One region of the Gilvimarinus sp. F26214L genome, then DNA from elsewhere that is predicted to be linked to it. Evidence: predicted binding sites of a transcription regulator. Region 1 holds the regulator's gene; the other holds the start of a gene.
The links. Region 1 encodes PhoB, which activates phosphate uptake and scavenging genes when phosphate is short. Its sites were predicted from a motif close to TGTCATAAANNTGTAACA; they were not measured.

Region 2: a site for PhoB is predicted at 4,880-4,897, ahead of ACURWW_RS04250 (substrate-binding domain-containing protein). Genes of this name have one in related genera too.

Annotation. Positions count from the first base shown of each region.
Region 1 is NZ_JBTIYG010000002.1:769-8,509, forward strand. Features, by position in the region: gene ACURWW_RS02230 (dicarboxylate/amino acid:cation symporter) at 1-657, opposite strand, end outside; gene ubiA (4-hydroxybenzoate octaprenyltransferase) at 794-1,675, shown strand; gene phoB (phosphate regulon transcriptional regulator PhoB) at 1,738-2,442, shown strand; gene phoR (phosphate regulon sensor histidine kinase PhoR) at 2,475-3,794, shown strand; gene ACURWW_RS02250 (GNAT family N-acetyltransferase) at 3,854-5,026, shown strand; gene ACURWW_RS02255 (DUF938 domain-containing protein) at 5,075-5,665, opposite strand; gene yaaA (peroxide stress protein YaaA) at 5,856-6,632, opposite strand; gene ACURWW_RS02265 (DUF4265 domain-containing protein) at 6,702-7,184, opposite strand; gene ACURWW_RS02270 (M48 family metalloprotease) at 7,377-7,741, shown strand, end outside.
Region 2 is NZ_JBTIYG010000003.1:68,746-76,486, reverse strand. Features, by position in the region: gene ftsH (ATP-dependent zinc metalloprotease FtsH) at 1-1,456, opposite strand, end outside; gene fnr (fumarate/nitrate reduction transcriptional regulator Fnr) at 1,686-2,447, shown strand; gene ACURWW_RS04265 (TfoX/Sxy family protein) at 2,470-2,802, opposite strand; gene ACURWW_RS04260 (hypothetical protein) at 2,942-4,240, shown strand; gene ACURWW_RS04255 (OsmC family protein) at 4,310-4,756, opposite strand; gene ACURWW_RS04250 (substrate-binding domain-containing protein) at 5,165-6,376, shown strand; gene ACURWW_RS04245 (glutaminyl-peptide cyclotransferase) at 6,455-7,237, opposite strand; gene mnmC (bifunctional tRNA (5-methylaminomethyl-2-thiouridine)(34)-methyltransferase MnmD/FAD-dependent 5-carboxymethylaminomethyl-2-thiouridine(34) oxidoreductase MnmC) at 7,269-7,741, opposite strand, start outside.

The DNA.
Region 1 (7,741 bases):
CTCCGCCACCAGTCCGAACACACCGATGGGCGCGAACTTCATGATAAACATGGTAATGCCCATCATGGTGTCGAAGACCGCCTGCCAGAAATCCAGCAGAGTCTGCTTGTGTGCGCCCGCGACGCGGGTCATGAAGTAACCGAACAGCAGGCCGAAGAAGATGATCCCCAGCATTTGCCCCTCGCTGGCCGCCGCGACGATGTTGGGCGGCACCATGCGTAGGAAGACCTCGACAATGTCCCCCGCGTCTCGGCCTTCGGCGCGCTGGATTTCCGCGGCGACTTGCTCGGCGGGCACCAGGTTCATTCTGTCGCCCGCCGACTCGCCGTTGATGTAGCCCGGCTGAATGGTATTGACCACCGCCAGACCGATGAGGATGGCCGCGAGGCTGGAGAGCAGGTAGAACCCAAGAGTCTTGGCACCGAGACGGCCGATGTCCTCGCCGCTGCCCATGCCCGACACACCGCAGATGATGGATGAGAGCACCAGGGGCACGATGATCATCGTCAGCCCGTTCAGGAACAAGGTGCCGATGAAATCAACGGCGCTGAGGGCGGGAATGCCCAGCACGCTCGTGTCGGGGGTGGTGAGGCTCCCGGCGACGAAAGCGGCAACGATGGCGATGAGGATCTGCCAATGCAGGGGAATGCGTGTGATCACGGTCTCTCTCCTTTTTATATTCGGGAGACCTTAGGCTAAAACTCGTGCCAAATACAAGATTGGATGGGTTTGAGCCCCCTGCGGCGCAAAATGCTATAGTGCCGCCTACATTTTGTTCATTCCCCCGCGACCTATGACCACCATCCAGCTCGACCGCTTTACGCCCTACATCCAGCTCATGCGTTTCGACCGGCCCATCGGCACCTTGCTGCTGCTGTGGCCGTCGCTCTGGACCCTGTGGATCGCCGGGGAGGGTAGTCCGCACTGGGGGGTGGTGGTGATCTTCGTGCTCGGCACCATTGTGATGCGGGCCGCCGGTTGTGTGATCAACGACTTTGCGGACCGCAACTTCGACGGCCACGTGGAGCGCACCCGCAACCGGCCCATGGCCAAGGGGTTGGTGACCTCGAAGGAAGCCATCGGTATTTTCGTGGGGCTGTGCCTGCTGGCCTTTCTGCTGGTGCTGCTGACCAATGCCCTCACCATAAAGCTATCCCTCGGCGGGTTGGCGCTGGCCTTCTGTTATCCCTTTGCCAAGCGCTACACCCACCTGCCCCAGATAGTGCTGGGCGCAGCCTTCTCCTGGTCGATTCCCATGGCCTATGCGGCGCAGACCGGCGAACTGCCGAGCGAAGTGTGGGTGATTTATATCGCCAACCTGCTGTGGACGGTGGTCTACGATACCTTTTACGGAATGGTGGATCGGCCCGACGATCTGAAAATAGGCATTAAATCCACAGCCATCCTCTTTGGCGAGAACGACCGCAGCATTACCGCCATGCTCCAGGTGATGACATTGGGCGCCTTGCTGGTGATGGGCTCGCGTTTCGAGCTTGGGCTCTTGTATAAGCTCAGTCTGATTGCTGTGGCGGGGCTCTTTGCGTATCAGCAGTATTTGATCAGGAACCGGGACCGCCAGCAGTGCTTTCGCGCCTTCATGAACAACAACTGGGTGGGCATGGCGGTATTCGTTGGCGTGCTGGCCGACACGGTCGCAGGCGGAGCCGTGTCATAAAGCTGTAACAGATTGTCTCTTTAATGGTGTGCCAGAGACGTACGGGGGACACCACCAGACTCATGGCCAAAAAAACCATTCTGATCGTCGACGATGAAGCGCCCATCCGCGACATGTTACGGGTCGCGCTGGAGATGGCGGACTATCGCTGCCTGGAAGCCGAGGACGCGCAACAGGCACACGGCCTGATTATCGACGAAAATCCCGACTTGATTTTGCTGGACTGGATGCTGCCCCAAACCAGCGGCATCGAACTGGCCCGGCGCCTGAAGCGCGACGAAGTCACCGCCCGCACCCCCATCATCATGCTGACTGCCAAGGGTGAGGAAGACAACAAGATCCAGGGCCTGGAAGTGGGTGCCGATGACTACATCACCAAACCTTTCTCACCCCGTGAACTGGTGGCGCGCCTGAAGGCCGTTCTGCGGCGCGCGGGACCCGAGGAAGAAGCGGAGCCCCTGCGGGTCGAAGGGCTCTGCCTGGATCCGGCCAGCCACCGGGTCACCATTAACGATCAGCCGGTGCAAATCGGCCCCACGGAATACCGCCTGCTCCAGTTTTTTCTTACCCACCAGGAACGGGTGTACACTCGCAGCCAGTTGCTTGACCACGTCTGGGGCGGCAACGTGTACGTCGAGGAGCGGACTGTGGACGTTCACATCCGTCGCCTGCGCAAGGCATTGAGCCTTGATGGCCATGACCGCTACGTGCAAACGGTGCGCGGCGCCGGTTACCGGTTTTCCACCAAGATCCCACTGGACGCGTGAGCAAACGCGTCCCTCACATGTAGGTCACCAGCTTGTATCGGGGATTTGCCGCCGAAATCCGGCGGGTACTGATCATCACCATCGTCTGCATCGGCTTCGGGTTGCTGAACGGCTACCTGAGTTGGACCCTGATTGCGGGCGGCGCCCTCTACATGGCCTGGACGCTTTGGCAGATCTATCGCCTGGAGCGCTGGATCCGCGAGCGCGAGCCGGGCTTGCCACCGGACGCGAGCGGCTTCTGGGGGGAAGTTTTCGATCGCCTTTACCACTTGCAGAAACGCCGGGAGAAGGAAAAAGCGCGGCTGAAGGCGACTCTCGATTGGGTTCAGGAAGCCACCGCGGCCCTGCCCGATGCCGCGATCGTGCTCGACAAACGGGGCAACATGAACTGGTGGAACGAAGCGGCCACCGAACTGCTGGCCTTCGAGCCCGGTGACCGCCATCAAGCTTTGCTCAACTTCATCCGTAATCCTCAGTTTGTTGCCTATTTCGAGGCCGGCAACTATCGGGAACCCATCACCATTCCATCACCCCAGGACGACGCCCGCCGCCTTCAGTTTCAGATTACCCGTTACGGCCAGGACGAGCGCCTGGTGATGATCCGTGATGTAACGCGCCTGCACCGCCTCGAACAGGTGCGCCGGGATTTTGTGGCCAACGTATCCCACGAGCTGCGCACACCCCTCACCGTTCTTAAGGGCTACCTGGAAACTCTGGCCGATCAGGCTCCCGACGTGGCGCCCCAGTGGGAGAAGGCCCTCACCCCGATGCAGCAGCAGAGCGAACGGATGAGCTTGTTGGTCAATGACCTGATCACCCTGTCGCGGCTGGAAACCGAAGAGCCCGAAAAAGAGCAGACGCTGATCTCCGTCGCGACCCTGCTCCGAACGATCAAGGACGAAGCTCTTGCCATAGGGGGGGACAGCTACGTGATCAAACTGGATGCTGATCAGAACGTGGCGATTCGCGGTCGCGAAAAGGAACTGCACAGCGCCATTTCCAACCTGGTGGTGAATGCCATCAATTACTCACCACCCGGCACCGTGGTGAGCCTGCGCGTGTACCGTGACGACAGGGGGCTGCACATTGCTGTCAGCGACAACGGGGTGGGCATCGACCCCGTTCATCTGCCGCGCCTCACGGAGCGCTTTTACCGGGTGGATTCCGGCCGCACCGCCAAAAGCGGGGGAACCGGACTGGGGCTGGCTATTGTCAAACACGTCCTGCTGCGCCACGATGGCAAACTCAGCATTGAGAGTTCGCCCGGCAAGGGCAGCACCTTTACCTGCAGCTTCCCCCTGAGCCGGGTGCGCGCGGAGGGCGACCGGCAGCACCTGGATTTGCCCGGCTAGCCCGATGCGGTGCCAACTGGTCGCTGCAGAACCCGTCGCAAGCCAACCAGAAGTTTGCCATGCAGCCATCCCGGAAAGTCGAATTCGTACCCGCCGTCACCGAAGTTCCGCGGGAGACCTGGAACGGGCTCTGGGCTACGGACTATCCATTCCTCAACCACGCCTTTCTCGCCGCGCTTGAAAGTGCCGGCTGTGTGGGCGCCGATACGCCCTGGCAAGGTCACCATGCGCTGCTCAAAGAAGGGAGTGATGTGGTGGGGATCATGCCGCTCTATAAAAAGCTGGATTCGTTTGGTGAGTACGTCTTCGACTGGGCCTGGGCGGATGCTTACCACCGCCACGGCTTTCCCTATTATCCGAAACTGGTCACGGCCATTCCCTTTACGCCGGCCACGGGACCGCGGCTGTGCCTGGCGGGTGAGGTAGACCTAGCGGCAGCGACGCAAACCTTTGTCTCCGCCATCACGGAAGAGGGCCGCTCCATTGGCGCCTCCTCCTGGCATTGTCTCTTTCCTGAGGAAGAGCTGTGCACCCGCCTGGAAGGGGCGGGCGCGTCGCGGCGCATGGGTTGCCAGTTTCATTGGCTCAACGAAGGCTATCGTGATTTCGAGGATTTCCTCTCCACCTTCAGTTCACGCAAACGCAAGAACCTGAAGCGGGAGCGGCGGCGGGTTGCCGAACAGGGCCTGGAGCTGGAGGTCAAGAATGGACGGGATATCACCGCCGGGGAATGGCGGGAATTCTATCTGTTTTACCACCTTACTTACTTCAAGCGCAGCGGCCGCCACGGCTACCTGAACGAGGGCTTTTTTCTTACCCTCGCCGAGACCATGCCCGAACAGATTGTCATGGTGATCGCCCGGGAGGGGCAGGAGATGGTCGCGGCGTCCCTGTTCTTCCAGGGAGGGGACACCCTGTACGGGCGCTATTGGGGTTGCAGCCGCGAGTACGAGTTTCTGCATTTCGAAGCCTGTTACTACCAGGGCATCGACTATGCGATTCGCAATGGCTTCAAGCGTTTCGACCCCGGTGCCCAGGGCGAGCACAAGATTCAGCGCGGTTTTACCCCGGTGGCCACCTGGTCCAATCACTGGATCGCCCACCCCCAGTTTCGCGCCGCGATCGAGGATTTTCTGGAGCGGGAGCGTCCGGGGATCGAGATGTATATGGCGGAAGCGCGAAGCGTATTGCCGTTTAAAAGCGGAGAGACTCAGGACAAGGGTCGAAAGTGAACGGGTCGCAGGAGGCGCACGGTTTCGTCGTCCGCGAGATCTCGCATCTCAGCTTTTCTTCCAAACCAATAATCGGTTGTTCGCCGGCATCGGATTGTCTTCCAGGAGGTTCAGACCTGCCTCTTCGGCCAGGGCATTGACCGATTCGAAATCCCGAATGCCCTGATGTGCTCCGCGCTGCTTCAGCCAGGCGTCGAAGTTGCGGTTGCTGTCGCTGGTGAAATTGCCGTTGTAGTTCATGGGGCCGTAGATGGCGATCACGGCACCGGGCCTGGTTACGGAGGGAAGGGCTTTGAAGAATCGCTGCACCTGGGTCCAGGACATGATGTGAAGGGTGTTGGCGCTGAACACGGCATCCACCGGTTCCACACGCCAGGGCTGCTGGTCCGCGTCGAGGACGATGGGCTTGCTCAGGTTAGGCAGCTTGGCGTCATTCAGCCATTCGACAATGCCCGGATGGTTTTCGGGCAAGTCGCTGGTCTGCCAATGCAGGTGCGGCATCTTCTCCGCAAAATAAACAGCGTGCTGGCCGGTACCGCTGCCGATTTCCAGCACCTGCGTGCGATCTGCGAAGACGCGCTGCAGAACATCCAGGATTGGCTGCTTGTTGTTCTCGCAGGCTTGAGAAAACGGTTTCATGAAGCTGCTCCCCTGTGTTTCGTTGTGTTGGGTTACGCTGCGCTAACCCAACCTACACCCCCGCCGAGTTTGATGCCCGATTGTTGGGTTACGCTGCGCTAACCCAACCTACACACATGACCTCGGTGCCCTCGTAGGTTGGGTTAGGCGAAGCCGTAACCCAACATTTCAGCACGACCATCGCGACGGGTTACGGGGCGGCCTTGCGAGTAAATACCGGCTCGCCGGGCTTGGATAACTTGGGGGCGAAGGCGTAGCCGTCCCAATCGAAATCCTTGAGGTCGTCGGCTTCCGTGATGCGGTTGCGGATGATGAACGCGCTCATCATGCCCCGGGCTTTTTTGGCGTAGAAGCTGATGATCTTGTACTGACCGTTTTTCCAATCCTTGTATACGGGCGAGACCAGATCCGCTTCCAGTTTGCGTGGCTGGACGGCTTTGAAGTACTCGTTGGAAGCCAGGTTCACCAACAGGTGGGACTTCACCGCCTTCAGGTCTTCGTTGAGCTTCTCGGTGATTTTGCTCCCCCAGAAACTGTACAGGTCTTTGGCCTCCCCCACGCGAAATTTGGTTCCCATTTCCAGGCGGTAGGGCTGCATCAGATCCAGTGGACGCAGCAGGCCGTAGAGCCCCGAAAGAATGCGCAGGTGTTTCTGGGCAAAATTGAAATCCGCCGCCTTGAAGGTGTCCGCCTCCAGGCCCGTATAAACATCGCCCTTGAAAGCGAGGATCGCCTGCTTGGAGTTCTTTTCCGTGAATGTGGGCTTCCAGTTGTGAAACCGGTCGTAATTGAGTGTCCCGAGTTTGTCGCTGATGCCCATCAGTTTGGAGATGTCCTGTGGAGCCAGCTCCCGCAGTGCTTTGATGAGCTTCTTGCTCTCGGGGATAAACTCCGGTGTGGTGTGCAGGTCCGTCACCGGGGGAGTTTCGTAATCCAGGGTTTTTGCGGGGGAGATCACAATCAGCATGTTGGTTCTCTTTGCGTATCCTTCAGTTGGTTCGGCAACACTCCCGACGACCGGGAGTTCGGTCCGCACTCATTGTGGTTTCAGAATGTCGAGCCACCAGTTCAGTGGAGTTTGTCCGTCCTCCGGGTCGTAGACGTTTCCGTATTGCCAGACGCTCTGGCTCTCGGCCGTAACGTGCTGGTTCAGCAATTCCTCAATGTTCTTGAAACCGATGCTCACATGGATGGAATAAACCAGCATGCGTTCCGTTTCCAGGTCCAGGTGGCCACCCAGTTTTTCGAGCTGGGGAGTCAGGGCCTCGCTGAGCCGGGTGGCATTTTCGCGGCTGTAAATGCAGATCGCCAGGTTGCCGCTGTGCTGAACAATCTCAAACTGCTGGCTGTCTGAGTCGAGCTTGATAATATCGCCGCTGGCAAGCCCGCGGACGAAGGCGGGGGAACGAACCAGCTGATAGTTGCCATCTTCGTTCACTTTGACCTGCAAGCGCTCCGCCACCGGTTTGCCCTCCGGGTCGTAGCCGGCGAGTAGTTCGAGTTCCTGTAGGGACTGCATTACAGAGCTCCTGGTTGGTGAATCGGACTGATAGAATGGAGCGACCGCTGCTCAGCCTCATGTCTGGCTCAGCACGGCCCGGCAAGCCGCCGAGAACGACTTTTCAACAGCCTGCTAGTTTAAGTGATCGGGAAGCGGGTATACAGCGCCGGGGGTTGAACCCCGGCAATAGTAGAGATAGGAGACCAAACCTTGCGCAAGTTTCTTGCCGCCTGCGTGGCTTCAGCCGTTCTGCTGAGTGGTTGTTCGGAAAACCCCGTTACCGGGGAGTCGGAGTTCAGCCTGATTTCGGCTCAGCAGGAAGTGGCCATCGGCCAACAGAATTATCAGCCCAGCGTGCAGGCACAGGGTGGCCGCTACATGGTGGACCCGGACCTGACGCCCTATGTGAACAGTGTGGGTCAGAAGCTGGCGGAAGTGAGCGACCGGCCGAACCTGCCCTACGAGTTCGTGGTGCTCAACAACGACGTGCCCAACGCCTGGGCCCTCCCCGGCGGCAAGATCGCCGTCAACCGCGGACTGCTGCTGCACCTTCAGGACGAGTCTCAGCTGGCCGC
Region 2 (7,741 bases), on a different contig from region 1:
CGGTGACGCCCAGAGCCCGGCCGCGGGGGATAATGGAGACCTGGCGCAGAGGATCACTCTCCGGGAGCAGCAGGGCAACCAGTGCGTGGCCGCTTTCGTGAACCGCGGTGCGTTTCCGCTCCGACGGGTTGAGCAGGTCCCGACGCTCGCTGCCCATGACCACTTTGTCGTGGGCCTTGTGAAAGTCTTCGCGGTTGACCTGGTGCTTGTTGTGGCGGGCGGCCATTAGGGCAGATTCATTGACCAGGTTGGCGAGGTCCGCGCCGGAAAACCCCACGGTGATACCGGCAATTTCGTCCAGGTCCACGTCACTCGCCAGGGGAACCTTACGGGTATGGACCTTGAGAATATCCCTGCGCGCGCCCCGTTGAGGCAGCTCCAGCGTCACCTTGCGATCGAAGCGGCCAGGTCGGAGCAGGGCCGGGTCTAGTACATCCGGTCGGTTGGTGGCAGCCAGTACCACCACGGCTTCTTCGCCCGAAAAGCCGTCCATCTCCGCCAGCACCTGATTGAGAGTCTGCTCTCGTTCATCGTTACCGCCGCCGAGGCCGGTGCCACGGACTCGGCCAACCGAGTCGATCTCGTCAATAAAAATCAGGGCCGGGGCACGGCGCCGCGCTTCGGCGAACATGTCCCGCACCCGGGAGGCGCCCACGCCCACAAACATTTCGATGAATTCCGAACCGCTGATGCTGTAGAAGGGCACGCCCGCTTCGTGAGCCGTGGCTTTGGCCAACAGGGTCTTGCCGGTGCCGGGGGGACCCATCAGCAGAATGCCGTGGGGCATTTTTGCGCCCAGTTCCCGGAATTTGTCCGGGTCGCTGAGAAAATCCACAATCTCCTGAAGGTCCTGCTTGGCTCCTTCCGCGCCGGCCACGTCCTCGTAGCCCACGTCATGATCGGTGCTTTCGAACAGTCGGGCCTTGGATTTGGAGAAACTGAAGAAGCCGTCCTTGCCGCCGCCACCCATGCGCTGCTGCAGCATGCGGCTCGAATAGATGAAAAAGGCGAGGATCAGCAGCCACGGCAGAACCGAGAGCAGCACCTGGAACCAGCGGGGCTCCTGGGCCGAGCGGGCAGTAATGGTCACCCCCCGTTCTTCCAGCAGGGGCAGGAGTTCCTCGTCACCGGGGCTCGGCATTACGGTCGTGAAGGTCTTGGGCTCATCGTCTGCTCCGCGTGCGCCACTGCTTTCGACGCGGAAGGTGCCCCGAATCTGGTCTCCCTCGAACCGCACGCTGGCCACTTCATCCGCCACGACTGCGGATTTGAACTCAGTGTAGGGAATATTTTGCGTCCCGGGCTCGGATAGCGTGGAGAAGAGGTAATAAACGGCAAAAAACATGAACAGCCACATGAGCATGTGACCGTCGAAGGGGCGAACGGGGGGTGGGTTTCCGCGGGTCGGTTGCTGCTGCGGCTGCTTGTCGGGCTTTGGCGCCATCGGATCGGCCATTGACTGATAATTCCCCTTTTTCGAGCTCGTTGATCTGCATTCAATTGTACAGTGTCGATGACCGTTTTGAATCTCAATGTTGACCGGCCTGGACCTCGATGCCGGCCTCAGGGTCAGCCGGCAGCCTTTGACAAGCACGCAGCGTTTATCCTACTCTCTTGATCCATATCAATTCGCCTGCAACCTCTCCAGCCATTGCGGGCATCCAGAGACGGATCATTCGTACCGTATGTCCAAGTCCAATCAGCCCCTTGAAATCATTCAGAGCTGTCACTCCACCCCTACCGTTTCCTGCTCCCAGTGCCGGTTGGCGTCCATTTGTCTGCCCATCAGCCTGCACGTGGAAGACGTGGACAAGGTAGACGGCATCATTCAGCGAGGCCGCCCTCTGCAGAAAGGGGATTACCTGTACCGGGCGCGGGATACCTTCCATTCCGTCTACGCGGTTCGATCGGGAACTGTAAAAACATACACCAGCACCAATGATGGCAAGGAGCAGGTGACCGGCTTTTATCTGCCCGGGGAGATTCTGGGGCTGGACGGAGTCGCTCGCAGCACTCATACCAACTCGGCGGTGGCGCTGGAAACATCTGCGATCTGCGAAATCCCATTCAACAAGCTGGATGACCTGGGCAGCCATATCCCCAATCTTCATCGCCACATGTACCGCCTGCTGGGACGCGAGATCGGCACGGATCAGCAGTTGATTACACTGCTCAGCAAGAGCAGTGCGGACGAACGGGTAGCCACGTTGCTGCTCAGCATCTCCAGCCGCAATGGTCGCCGAAACCTGTCAGTTACCAGTTTTCGCCTTCCCATGTCCCGGGCGGACCTGGGCAATTACCTGGGGCTGACAGTTGAAACCGTCAGCCGAACCTTGAGCCGCTTCCAGAAACAGGGCCTTATTCGGGCGGACAAGAAGGAGATCACGATCACCGACATTGAGGCCTTGCGCAAAATCGGTGACATCAGTCTGTTTGAGACCGACTAACGTCACCGCGGTCGTTCCGTTTCTACTTCCCTGTTTTTCTGCTTCGCAGCGCCGCTTCATAGGAGCGGCGCGCCCAGCGCGCGGCTTCCTCCTGATCCTCCAACACTTCTTCCGGCGCCTGGAAGTAGCCCAGTTGTACGGCTTTCCCCTGGCGTTGATAGGTAAACGGTGTCAACTGGCGCTCCTGGAAGTGGCCCAGACATTCGGCGTCGGCTTTCAGGTATAGCGTGTCGTCGGTGACCAGGGCGAACATCAGCCCATCGTGGAAAATGCCGGCACCACCGAACATTCGCCGCATCGAGACGGGGCCAAACAGGCCGAAAATCTCCTGCAGGTGATCGGTAAATTCACTCATAGCTTACCCTTCCGCGGTCCGTTGCAGACCATCCACGCCTCTACATTCACCTGTCTATTGATCCGTGTCAAATGATGAGCTCCGTTTGAATGCCATTCTACTGCTCCCGATAATCGATGTCGTGAGCGGAGGTTTATTCATGAGCCGTAAAACCACGAAGCTGTCTCTGCGGACGCTTCTCGCAGTTGTTTTCACCCTGGCCCTCCACTGGTCCAGTGTGGCGACGGCCATCCCGGTGTTTGCCCGTCAATACAATATGTCCTGTACCGTTTGCCACGATGCGTTTCCACGCCTGAATGAATTTGGTGAAGCATTCGCCGACAGCAACTTCCGCTTGCCTCAATGGCGTGACACGATGATGGATGTGGGAGACGAGAGCCTTGCCCTGCCGAAGTATCTGCCACTGGCCATTCGCGCCCAGGGCAATGTCCAATGGCGGGACGGCGAGCAGATCGATGTGGCTACCGGCCACACCCTGTCCGATTCGAGCACGGACATCCAGGCTCCTTACATGGTGAAGTTGCTGTCCAGCGCTCCTCTCTCGGATAACATTTCCTACTATTTCTATGCAATATTCGCCGAGAAGGGCGGCAATGGTGAAACCATCGTCGAGGATGCCTGGTTCCAGTATGCGGACATTTTGGGTACGGGCGTGTCCGCCCAACTGGGGCAGTTTCAGGTGTCCGATCTGATGTTCCCGCGCGAGGTGCGGCTGACCTTCCAGGATTACTACGCCTACCGCGCCGCAGGGATAACTTATGACCGCGGACTGATCGTGAGCGGTGATCTGGGTCCTGTGGACTGGGCCGTCGGCGCTGTGAATGGCAATGGCATCGAGCAGAACTACGATCTGAACGGGCCCGGCTACCGTCGCCCGGACAAATTATTCGACAACGATTCCGGCAAACATTACTTCGGTCGCGTAGGCGCGTCCCTGGGTCCCGTTGATGGCGGGCTTTTCGCCCTCGCGGGAGAGCAACGCAGTGCGGGTGGTTTTGCGGGCATGGATCTCGGTGTGCGGGACTCGGACAAGCAGATCCTCGGTATTGATGTAGCGGGGGATATCAGCCCGCAGATCCACTGGTACGGCCAGGTGCTCTGGAACAGCTGGGAGGGTTTTCTCGACCAGGCTCCCGGTGACGATTACGACTGGATCGGGGCTTTTGCCGGTGTGGACTACATTCCCAACCAACGCTGGGCCTTCTCCGCGCTCTACAACATTGCAGAAGCGGACGACTTTGACGATACAGGCACCATTTACGAGGGGATCGAGATCAATACTCTCACCGCCACTGCGGCGTATTATTTCATGCGCAATGTTAAAGGAATAATGGAGCTCAATATCGACCTGCAAAGTGAGGAAGACGGCGGCCCCCCCTTTGTGGGCCACCAGAGCAAGGAAAACTATCTTCTGTTTGGTATCGACATCGCGTACTGATCCGCTGGCTGGCAAGCAGTTGCTTTAATCAAGTTCCCGATTGAAGCAACTGCGGCGGGGTCGCTTCGGTCAATGTTCCTTGACCACCGTGCCTTCACCATCGATTACGGACACCTTTACCGGAATTCCCCGGCGCACACTCTGGGTGACCACGCAGAAGTCCTCGAACTGATCCAACGCTCGATCCAGATGCGGCAGCTCGGCGGCCGTGTTGCCCAGTGTGATGGTCACTTCCATTCCTGCGATCCTCAATCGCTTATCCACCCGTTCCGTTGAACCGCTTATGGTGGCGCTGAGCTCACCCGGCTCGCCTTTGAACTTGCGAACGGCAAACAGCAGGCTGGCACAAAGGCAGTTGGCCACCGCTGCGGCGAGCATGCGCTCGGCATTCGGACCTTCCCCTTTTCCCAGGGGCTCGGGCTCGTCAACCATGAAATTGCCGAAGTCACCAAAATCGATCTGGAACAGATAGCCTTCTACAAGGCGCAGGTTGATGGAAAAACCCTGATCAGACATGAGAGAACTCCTCGTGGGTAACGCGGGCGGGTAGCGGCTCTTTCGGTTGATGAAAGACAACTCATGAGTGTTGTCGCTCATCCCGTCGGAACGCGAGAGGCTCGCGAATGGTTCGGGAACAACTGCCATACAACTGTAACATTAACAGGAAATTTACTCTGTACAATGCGCCGCGATAGTCGCATCGGCGAATGTTTCGCCGGGAAAGGGAGATTTCTGATGGTATGGCGAAACATCGCATCCGGGCGCGGACTCTTGTTGTTATTCTTGTGTGTCTGCGGGTTCATTCCGAGGGGGCTTTCGGCACAACCGGGAGGGGACGAGCTCCCATCCGCACACTTCCAATTCGCGCAAACCCAGGTGCCGCTTTTCACCGTGCAGGGTTCCAACACGGTGGGCGCGAACCTTATGAAGCAGCTGTTGCTCGACTGGTTCCAGGCACGGGGCGCCCGGGATGTGGTCAGCCGGGCGGAGCCGGTGTTCAATGAATACCGGGTTCAGGCCTTCGACGGAGAGCGCACGGTTCATGTGGCCGTAGCCGCACATGGCTCCAGCACAGGCTTTGCAGCCTTGGAGGCCGGCAACGCGGAGCTCGCCATGTCGTCCCGGAGAATAAAGCCCGCCGAGGTCGCCCGACTCGCGCGTCTGGCCAACATGCAAAGCTTTGAGAGCGAGCACGTGATTGCCATTGACGGTCTGGCAGTCATTGTCCATCACGAGAACCCGATAACTGCCCTCACCATCGACCAACTGGCCAGAGTGTTCTCGGGGGCCGTGAAGGACTGGAGCGAGTTGGGGGCGGAGCCCGGGGCCATCAACCTGTACGCCCGGGATGAGAATTCCGGTACCTGGGACACTTTCAGAAGCCTGGTGCTGGGTGATCAGAAGCTGTCCACCGCGGCCCGCCGCTTCGAATCCAATGATGAACTTTCCGACCTGGTCGCGGCGGATCGGCGCGGCATCGGCTTTGTCGGCCTGGCGTCGGTTCGTCAGACCAGGAGCCTGGCGATTTCCCACGCGGGGACGTCGCCGCTCACACCAGAGCGTGTCGTTGTGGCCACGGAAGACTACCTCCTGTCTCGCCGCCTTTATCTGTACGCGGCGGGACGGTCACAGCACCTGGAGGATTTCCTCGCTTATGTGCAGAGCGACCGCGGCCAGAAAATCGTGGAGGAGAGCGGTTTTGTTTCCCAGAACCTGATCAGCACGCCGGTCACTGGCGGCCTCAGCGGACCGCCCGAATACCTGGAACTCGCGAACGGCGCCGAGCGGCTTTCGGTCAATCTGCGCTTTGCCGAGGACAGCGCGCAGTTGGATAACAAGGCGAAGCGCGATATCCAACGCATCGTGTCCTACATGAGACGGGATGAAAACGCGGACAAGCGGTTGTTCCTGGTCGGCTTCGGAGATCGCCGACAAAGTGAGCGCCGAGCCGTTATTCTGTCCAAGCTGCGCGCAAGCGCGGTGAAGTCGGAGCTGTTCAAGCTGGGGGTGCCTACCGAACCGGTTCTCGGCCTTGGTGCCGATTTGCCCGTGGCGGGTAACGACGCGGCGGGCAGGACCCGAAACCGCCGCGTTGAAGTCTGGGCGGGGTACGCTGCGCGCACGTCGGCGCCCTGACCCTCGGACGGCTGGTGTTATACAGTGCAGGCCGCGAGAGGGCGTTGTGTGCACTGAAAGCGCATTGGGGATCCCGCCTCAGTCCGGCGGATTCAACCTGATCAGATAACGATAGCGCCAATACTTTCCCGTAACCCAGAAACCGTCATGGACCGGGTCGTACGCGATTCCGTTGACAACGCTTTCGCTGGAGCGCAGTGCGGCTTCCTCTCTCAAGGGCTGCAAATCCACGAAACCCCGCACCCTGCCACTGGACGCATCGATGCTGTAGATCCGGTCGTCGTACCAGACATTGGCCCAGATGACGCCTTCGTGGTATTCCAGTTCGTTGAGCCGGGGCAGCGGTTTGTCGCCAACCCGGACCGGCAGAGTCTTCTGCAACTTGAACTCCGTGTCGTAGTAGCGCAGCAGATCGCTGCCGTCACTGAGAATCAAGTGCGTGCCGTTGTGGGTCAAGCCCCAGCCTTCGCCGCTGTACCGGTATTCGTCCTCGACTTCGAGTGTGTGTTTGCTCAGCGCCCAGGCTTTGCCGGCTTTCCAACTCAGGAGGTAAAGGCGGTCATCGAGCACGGTAATTCCCTCGGCAAAAATGTCCCGTGGAATATCCTGCTTCTGTCGGTGTTCGCCCGATCGTGAATAGCGCACCAGGAATGACCGACCGTAATGACCGCTGCTCTCGAAGAAATAATCCTCGTCGATGGTGAAGCCCTGGGTAAAAATTTGTGCGTCGTGGGGCTCACGGTCCAGCGTTTGATAGCCGTACTCCTTTACTTTCATATCCTGCGCCAACGCACCAACGCTCAACAAAACAATTGGCAGCGCCCGTAGCAGTACTCCGGTAAAAAGTATGGATCTCGTCATGATCAGCGTCGTCCGGTGGGAATGAGGTTCATTATGGCGCGAGCCGATTGCGAATCAAATCCCGGATAATGAACCGCGCCGGATTGAGTGCCGTAGCCAGGTCGCGCGACAGGGGCAGCAGGTCGCCGCTCATCTGTGCGGCCAGCGTGGCGGCGGCAAGGGGGGTGTAGGCGAGGCCGCGAGACCCGTGCCCCACGTTCAGGTAGAGGCCCGGATAATATGCGCCACTGTCCACAATGCCGGCGCGGGCGTTGTGGCGCAGTGCCCGGTAGCGCTCCGCAAAGGCGGCAAAATCGGGAGCGGGGCCGACCAGGGGGAGGTAGTCGGGTGTGGTGCATCGAAAACCGGTGCGCCCGGTCAGTGTCGCCGGATCGATGGCCCTCAAAGTGTCGGCGAATCGGGGCAGGGAGGTGGTCAGCGTGGCCAGGTTTTTTTCGTGGTCTGCTGTCAGGACATCCGCGCGGGTTTCGCGCAACGTGAAGGTGGCGCCGAACGATTGCAAGG